DNA from 2 places in the Anaerobacillus sp. QJM3NY_17 genome. Region 1 is predicted to be linked to the other one. Evidence: a T-box and tRNA genes for the amino acid it is inferred to sense, from the RefSeq annotation. Region 1 holds a T-box; the other holds one or more tRNA genes.
What was found. The T-box of region 1 lies ahead of leuS (leucine--tRNA ligase). A T-box ahead of a tRNA ligase gene usually reads a tRNA of that ligase, here a tRNA-Leu.

Region 2: it has a tRNA-Leu gene. The T-box ahead of leuS (leucine--tRNA ligase) is inferred to sense a tRNA for this amino acid. The anticodon was not compared.

Annotation. Positions count from the first base shown of each region.
Region 1 covers NZ_CM149685.1:3,143,282-3,147,459, forward strand. Annotated here, with positions in the region: gene leuS (leucine--tRNA ligase) at 14-2,428, opposite strand; T-box leader at 2,492-2,722, opposite strand; gene mnmM (tRNA 5-(aminomethyl)-2-thiouridylate-methyltransferase MnmM) at 3,358-3,924, shown strand; gene AC0VYV_RS16460 (hydrolase) at 3,955-4,178, opposite strand, start outside.
Region 2 covers NZ_CM149685.1:120,923-125,100, forward strand. Annotated here, with positions in the region: rRNA gene AC0VYV_RS00610 (23S ribosomal RNA) at 1-1,317, shown strand, start outside; rRNA gene rrf (5S ribosomal RNA) at 1,433-1,549, shown strand; tRNA gene AC0VYV_RS00620 (tRNA-Val) at 1,559-1,634, shown strand; tRNA gene AC0VYV_RS00625 (tRNA-Thr) at 1,668-1,743, shown strand; tRNA gene AC0VYV_RS00630 (tRNA-Lys) at 1,761-1,836, shown strand; tRNA gene AC0VYV_RS00635 (tRNA-Leu) at 1,844-1,928, shown strand; tRNA gene AC0VYV_RS00640 (tRNA-Gly) at 1,934-2,008, shown strand; tRNA gene AC0VYV_RS00645 (tRNA-Arg) at 2,027-2,103, shown strand; tRNA gene AC0VYV_RS00650 (tRNA-Pro) at 2,130-2,206, shown strand; tRNA gene AC0VYV_RS00655 (tRNA-Ala) at 2,218-2,293, shown strand; rRNA gene AC0VYV_RS00660 (16S ribosomal RNA) at 2,462-4,013, shown strand.

The sequences.
Region 1 (4,178 bases):
AGAGGGTTCAACCTTAATTAGCTACAATATTAACTAGCTTTCCTGGTACTGCAATCACTTTTCGAAGTGTTTTGCCATCAAGTTGACCTTTAATCTTCTCATGCTCTAAAGCAATTTCTTGCATTTCATCACGAGATGCTTCAGTCGGAATAGAAATTTTGGCACGAAGTTTTCCATTGATTTGCACTACAATTTCTACTTCATCTACAGTAAGCTTGCTTTCGTCAAACATTGGCCAGTTTGCATATGCGAGTGTATCCTCATGTCCAAGCGCACTCCACAGCTCTTCAGCAAGGTGCGGTGCGATTGGAGATAGCAACTTCACAAAGCCCTCCATTAATGTAACGGAAACTGACTCTTGCTTATATGCTTCATTCACAAATACCATCATTTGTGAAATAGCTGTATTAAAGCGTAAGCCTTCCATGTCCTCAGTTACTTTTTTAACTGTTTCGTGGTAGACGCGCTCCATGTCTTCTCCTGAATTTTCTTCAGAAATAGAAGACTTCGTTAGATCCCCTTCACCAAATAAACGCCACACACGATCAAGGAAACGGCGCGCGCCATCTAAACCATTGTTAGACCATGCAATAGAACCCTCGAACGGACCCATAAACATTTCATATAGACGAAGCGTGTCAGCACCGTGGCTTTCGACAATTTCATCTGGGTTAACAACATTTCCTTTTGATTTACTCATTTTCTCGTTGTTCTCACCAAGGATCATCCCTTGATTTCGGAGACGTTGGAATGGTTCTTTTGTTGGCACAACACCGATATCATAAAGAACTTTATGCCAGAAACGAGCATATAACAAGTGAAGAACCGCATGTTCCGCACCGCCGATATACATATCAACAGGCAACCACTCATCGAGTTTTTTCGGGTCAGCTAGCATTTCATCGTTATCCGGATCAATGTAGCGAAGGTAATACCAACAGCTTCCAGCCCATTGCGGCATTGTGTTTGTTTCACGTCGGCCCTTCATGCCCGTTTTAGGATCAACTACGTTCAACCAATCCTCAATATTAGCTAAAGGAGATTCGCCAGTTCCTGACGGTTTAATTTCCGTTGTTTCAGGAAGAACGACAGGAAGCTCTTCTTTCGGGACAGCAGACATTGTGCCATCCTCCCAATGGATAATTGGAATTGGCTCGCCCCAATAACGCTGACGACTAAATAACCAGTCGCGAAGACGATACGTCGTTTTTTTCGTTCCCTTTCCTTTTTCCTCTAGCCATTCAATGCTTTTCGTAATTGCTTCTACTTTCTCAAGGTCGTTTAAGAAATCAGAGTTCACATGCTTTCCGTCTTCTGTATAAGCTTCCTTGGATACATCTCCTCCAGCAACGACTTCTTTAATAGGAAGATTAAATGTAGTAGCGAACTCATAATCGCGCTCATCGTGAGCTGGAACTGCCATAATAGCTCCTGTTCCATAGCTCATTAGAACGTAATCTGCTACCCAAATTGGAAGCTTCTCATTATTGATTGGATTAATGGCATACGCGCCAGTAAACTCGCCAGTCTTCTCTTTTGATAACTCTGTACGCTCAAGGTCACTCTTTGTTTGTACTTTTGATCGGTAGCTTTCAACTTTTGAGATTTGTTCACTAGTAGAAATTTTGTCAACGAAAGGATGCTCAGGTGCAAGGACCATATACGTAGCTCCAAAAAGTGTATCAGGACGCGTCGTAAACACATCGATCGATTCATCATGACCGTCAATCGTGAATGTTACTTCAGCACCCTCAGATTTCCCAATCCAGTTACGCTGCATTTCTTTAATGCTGTCAGACCAGTCAAGCTCTTCAAGGTCTTCAAGTAGACGATCGGCATACTCTGTAATTTTAAGAACCCATTGCTTCATTGGTTTACGAACTACCGGGTGGCCTCCACGTTCACTTTTACCGTCGATCACTTCTTCATTCGCAAGAACCGTTCCAAGTGCTGGACACCAGTTAACAGCCACTTCATCTACGTACGCAAGTCCTTTTTCGTAAAGCTTTGTGAAAATCCACTGTGTCCATTTATAGTATTGTGGATCTGTTGTATTAACTTCTCTATCCCAATCATAAGAAAAACCTAACTCTTTAATTTGACGACGGAATGTGTCAATGTTCTTTTGAGTAAAATCTCGTGGATTATTTCCTGTATCAAGAGCATATTGCTCTGCCGGAAGTCCAAATGCGTCCCATCCGATTGGGTGAAGAACATTATATCCCTGCATTCGCTTCATACGTGAAAGGATATCCGTAGCTGTATATCCTTCAGGGTGCCCAACATGTAGCCCAGCCCCTGAGGGGTATGGGAACATATCAAGAATATAAATTTTTTCACCATTAGCATCGTTTTCTGTCTTAAAAGTCTTGTTTGTTTCCCAGAAGTGTTGCCACTTCTTCTCAATTGTTTTGTGATCAAATGCCATTGTCACTCTCTCCTTCCAGTCCTTGCAAAAAAATAAAAAAACCTCCCGTCCCCGTTGTTCATCAACAGGGACGAGAGGTTGAGAATCTAATATTCACAATCACCCGCGGTACCACCCGGCTTAGTGCTAGAAACAGCACTCACTTAAGGCCTTTAACGCAGGCATACGGGCAACCTTACTCTATTCAGGCTTCCGATTCAAAGGTGAGTTCACAAATCTCCTATGTTAACTTCCACCAGCCGTTAACTCTCTAGTAATAGAATTTTTGTTACTATTCCTTATCATTATCTTTGGTTTCACTAGTTACGTATATAATTTGTATTGTATGAATACTTGTGAGAAATGTCAAGAACATTATCAGAATAGACGTTTTTTTCGTAATCTATACATCCGCTGTCCTTATATTCGATGAATTAGCATGTGTGCCAAAAGAACAATTCCAATTAATACAGTAAGCGGATATCTCAAAAAAAGAAACGCACCCTGATTGGGTACGTTATCCTTTACGATGCTTTTTTTGACTAGCCGAATCATCTTTGGAATGTGGCTTATCTTTTTCTTCTTTTTGTTCTTCTTTTAAATCTTCTAATGGAATCGCATCGACATTCATTTCTGAAGCATCCTCGTCGAGCTGATTTTTTCCTTATCTGGTAATTGCTCGGGATTATTAGTTTCGCCTTGTTTATGTGATTTTTCATGCTCTGCCATATGATCACCTCATTTTTTTGTATAGTACTCTGTACCACGAGCCAGATATTCCCAAACACATAAAGATGTTAGTTGGAGTAAAAGGTCGATCATGGTAAAGTCATACTTAGTTAGAAGCAAACAAGAAGCCACTCTAAACCTCGACGTCCTAATAAATTGATAGGATAAGTTTCAGAAGACTCATTTAAGAAAATTTTAATTGTTAGAAAGGATTACAGATCATGCAACGAATATTACCTTTTACAAGAACGCTACTGAATTCAGTATTAAAAGAAGGAGGCATTGCTATTGATGGCACTTGTGGAAACGGACATGACACTCTCTTCCTAGCTGAATCAGTTGGGAATTCAGGAAAAGTGTATGGCTTTGATATCCAACCTGAGGCGATTGAAGCTACAGAAAAAAGGCTGACAGAAGCTAAGCAATCTGCCCAGGTGGCATTATTCCACGAGAGTCACGCTTCAATCAATAGCAAAATTGAGACGAAAGATGTAGGAAACGTTTCTGCCGCAATCTTTAACCTTGGCTACCTCCCAGGTGGAGATAAAACTATTGTGACGAAACCTGAAGAAACGATCCAAGCAGTAACAGACATCCTACATTTGCTTCGTTCAGAAGGGCTCCTTATTCTAGTCGTCTACCCAGGACATCCAGAAGGTAAAATTGAAAGTGAAAAGGTGTCAGATTTCGCTTCAGATCTCGATCAGTCACAGTATCAAGTTCTAAAATACCAATTTATTAACCAAATCAATGAACCACCCTATATTCTTGCCATCAGCAAAAAATAAGAGGCTGTGCATCTGCACAGCCCCTATTCTCTATAGAATTCCCATCGTTTCGATATGTTCTCTTGTTTTCTTATTCCCTAATTTGTGTAAAAGACCATAGATCTCTTTCATATGATTATCATAATCATCATTGTTCTTATCTTCATGATAACTCATAGCTGGAACATGTGAACGATATAACGATAGGCGACTATCCTTATCTGTCAGATCAAATAGCTCACTGAGCTTGAAGATATCTTCCTCATCCGCATCGA
Region 2 (4,178 bases), 1.4 Mb from region 1:
AAAAGCCTCTAGTGAGGAAAAAGGTGCCCGTACCGCAAACCGACACAGGTAGGCGAGGAGAGAATCCTAAGACGATCGGGAGAACTCTCGTTAAGGAACTCGGCAAAATGACCCCGTAACTTCGGGAGAAGGGGTGCTTCCTCGGGTTTATAGCCCAGGGGAGCCGCAGTGAAAAGATCCAAGCGACTGTTTAGCAAAAACACAGGTCTCTGCAAAGCCGTAAGGCGAAGTATAGGGGCTGACACCTGCCCGGTGCTGGAAGGTTAAGAGGAGGGGTTATCCCTTACGGGAGAAGCTCTGAATCGAAGCCCCAGTAAACGGCGGCCGTAACTATAACGGTCCTAAGGTAGCGAAATTCCTTGTCGGGTAAGTTCCGACCCGCACGAAAGGTGCAACGACTTGGATACTGTCTCAACGAGAGACCCGGTGAAATTATAGTACCTGTGAAGATGCAGGTTACCCGCGACAGGACGGAAAGACCCCATGGAGCTTTACTGTAGCCTGATATTGGATTTTGGTACAGCTTGTACAGGATAGGTAGGAGCCATAGAAGTCGGACCGCCAGGTTCGATGGAGGCGTCGGTGGGATACTACCCTGGCTGTACTGACATTCTAACCCAGCACCGTGATCCGGTGCGGAGACAGTGTCAGGTGGGCAGTTTGACTGGGGCGGTCGCCTCCTAAAGTGTAACGGAGGCGCCCAAAGGTTCCCTCAGAATGGTTGGAAATCATTCGCAGAGTGTAAAGGCACAAGGGAGCTTGACTGCGAGACCTACAAGTCGAGCAGGGACGAAAGTCGGGCTTAGTGATCCGGTGGTTCCGCATGGAAGGGCCATCGCTCAACGGATAAAAGCTACCCTGGGGATAACAGGCTTATCTCCCCCAAGAGTCCACATCGACGGGGAGGTTTGGCACCTCGATGTCGGCTCATCGCATCCTGGGGCTGAAGTAGGTCCCAAGGGTTGGGCTGTTCGCCCATTAAAGCGGTACGCGAGCTGGGTTCAGAACGTCGTGAGACAGTTCGGTCCCTATCCGTCGCGGGCGCAGGAAATTTGAGAGGAGCTGTCCTTAGTACGAGAGGACCGGGATGGACACACCGCTGGTGTACCAGTTGTTCCGCCAGGAGCATAGCTGGGTAGCTACGTGTGGAAGGGATAAGTGCTGAAAGCATCTAAGCATGAAGCCCCCCTCGAGATGAGATTTCCCACAGCATTAAGCTGGTAAGATCCCTTAGAGATGATGAGGTAGATAGGTTCGGGGTGGAAGCGTGGCAACACGTGGAGCTGACGAATACTAATCGATCGAGGGCTTAACCTAAAATATTGGAAAGTTGTGCGTGCTATCTAGTTTTCAGGGAACACCTGAAATAAGGAAGTTCGATTAAGTGCCACCACGTCCTGTGGTGAACACCGAACGGCTAACATCCTGTTAGTCTAGTGATGATGGCGAAGAGGTCACACCCGTTCCCATGCCGAACACGGAAGTTAAGCTCTTCAGCGCCGATGGTAGTTGGGGGATCTCCCCCTGCAAGAGTAGGACGTCGCTAGGCTTATATAGTGGAGGATTAGCTCAGCTGGGAGAGCATCTGCCTTACAAGCAGAGGGTCGGCGGTTCGAGCCCGTCATCCTCCACCATATTTTCTTATAACCCGAAAGGGTACATATATCGCCGGTCTAGCTCAATTGGTAGAGCAACTGACTTGTAATCAGTAGGTTGGGGGTTCAAGTCCTCTGGCCGGCACCAGCTTTTCTTATCGAAAAGAGCCATTAGCTCAGTTGGTAGAGCATCTGACTTTTAATCAGAGGGTCGAAGGTTCGAGTCCTTCATGGCTCACCATGCATTTGCGGGTGTGGCGGAATTGGCAGACGCGCTAGACTTAGGATCTAGTGTCTTACGACGTGGGGGTTCAAGTCCCTTCACCCGCACCAATTGCGCGGAAGTAGTTCAGTGGTAGAACATCACCTTGCCAAGGTGGGGGTCGCGGGTTCGAATCCCGTCTTCCGCTCCATTAACTAAATTAGATTTTGCGCCCGTAGCTCAATTGGATAGAGCGTCTGACTACGGATCAGAAGGTTAGGGATTCGACTTCTCTCGGGCGCACCATTATTTTGTTGGTTTTCTTCTTTTTACGGGAAGTAGCTCAGCTTGGTAGAGCACTTGGTTTGGGACCAAGGGGTCGCAGGTTCAAATCCTGTCTTCCCGACCATTCATACCAACGGGGCCTTAGCTCAGCTGGGAGAGCGCCTGCCTTGCACGCAGGAGGTCAGCGGTTCGATCCCGCTAGGCTCCACCAATTAATTTTAAAAAAGTTGTTGACACTGACAAATGAATCATGATATGATGGTTTGGTCGCTGAAAACGACATTGAAAGAAAAATTGATCTTTGAAAACTGAACGAAACGCCATGTAAGTAGTTGTTTCTACGGAAACAAAACATTGTTTTAAAGCTAGATTAAGCTTTCTATCGGAGAGTTTGATCCTGGCTCAGGACGAACGCTGGCGGCGTGCCTAATACATGCAAGTCGAGCGAAGAGATGGGAGCTTGCTCCCTGATCTTAGCGGCGGACGGGTGAGTAACACGTGGGCAACCTGCCCTGCAGACTGGGATAACTCCGGGAAACCGGAGCTAATACCGGGTAATACATCGCACCGCATGGTGCAATGTTGAAAGTTGGCTTTCGAGCTAACACTGCAGGATGGGCCCGCGGCGCATTAGCTAGTTGGTAAGGTAATGGCTTACCAAGGCGACGATGCGTAGCCGACCTGAGAGGGTGATCGGCCACACTGGGACTGAGACACGGCCCAGACTCCTACGGGAGGCAGCAGTAGGGAATCTTCCGCAATGGACGAAAGTCTGACGGAGCAACGCCGCGTGAGTGACGAAGGCCTTCGGGTCGTAAAGCTCTGTTGTTAGGGAAGAACAAGTACCGTTCGAATAGGGCGGTACCTTGACGGTACCTAACCAGAAAGCCACGGCTAACTACGTGCCAGCAGCCGCGGTAATACGTAGGTGGCAAGCGTTGTCCGGAATTATTGGGCGTAAAGCGCGCGCAGGCGGTCTTTTAAGTCTGATGTGAAAGCCCACGGCTCAACCGTGGAGGGTCATTGGAAACTGGAGGACTTGAGTGCAGAAGAGGAGAGTGGAATTCCACGTGTAGCGGTGAAATGCGTAGATATGTGGAGGAACACCAGTGGCGAAGGCGGCTCTCTGGTCTGTAACTGACGCTGAGGCGCGAAAGCGTGGGGAGCAAACAGGATTAGATACCCTGGTAGTCCACGCCGTAAACGATGAGTGCTAGGTGTTGGGGGGTTCCACCCTCAGTGCTGAAGTTAACACATTAAGCACTCCGCCTGGGGAGTACGACCGCAAGGTTGAAACTCAAAGGAATTGACGGGGGCCCGCACAAGCAGTGGAGCATGTGGTTTAATTCGAAGCAACGCGAAGAACCTTACCAGGTCTTGACATCCTCTGACAATCCTGGAGACAGGACGTTCCCCTTCGGGGGACAGAGTGACAGGTGGTGCATGGTTGTCGTCAGCTCGTGTCGTGAGATGTTGGGTTAAGTCCCGCAACGAGCGCAACCCTTGATCTTAGTTGCCAGCATTTAGTTGGGCACTCTAAGGTGACTGCCGGTGACAAACCGGAGGAAGGTGGGGATGACGTCAAATCATCATGCCCCTTATGACCTGGGCTACACACGTGCTACAATGGACGGTACAAAGGGCAGCAACACCGCGAGGTGAAGCGAATCCCATAAAGCCGTTCTCAGTTCGGATTGCAGGCTGCAACTCGCCTGCATGAAGCCGGAATTGCTAGTAATCGCGGATCAGCATGCCGCGGTGAATACGTTCCCGGGCCTTGTACACACCGCCCGTCACACCACGAGAGTTTGTAACACCCGAAGTCGGTGGGGTAACCTTTATGGAGCCAGCCGCCGAAGGTGGGACAAATGATTGGGGTGAAGTCGTAACAAGGTAGCCGTATCGGAAGGTGCGGCTGGATCACCTCCTTTCTATGGAGAATTACGAAGGTAACTTACGTTACCAACCTTGCATGAGCGTTTCGTTTAGTTTTGAAAGAATGATTTATTCTTTCAAACCAGGTGAAGTGATGAAGCTTAGGCGGATTCAAACAGTAGCCTTGTTCCTTGAAAACTAGATAGCACAAACAACGACAT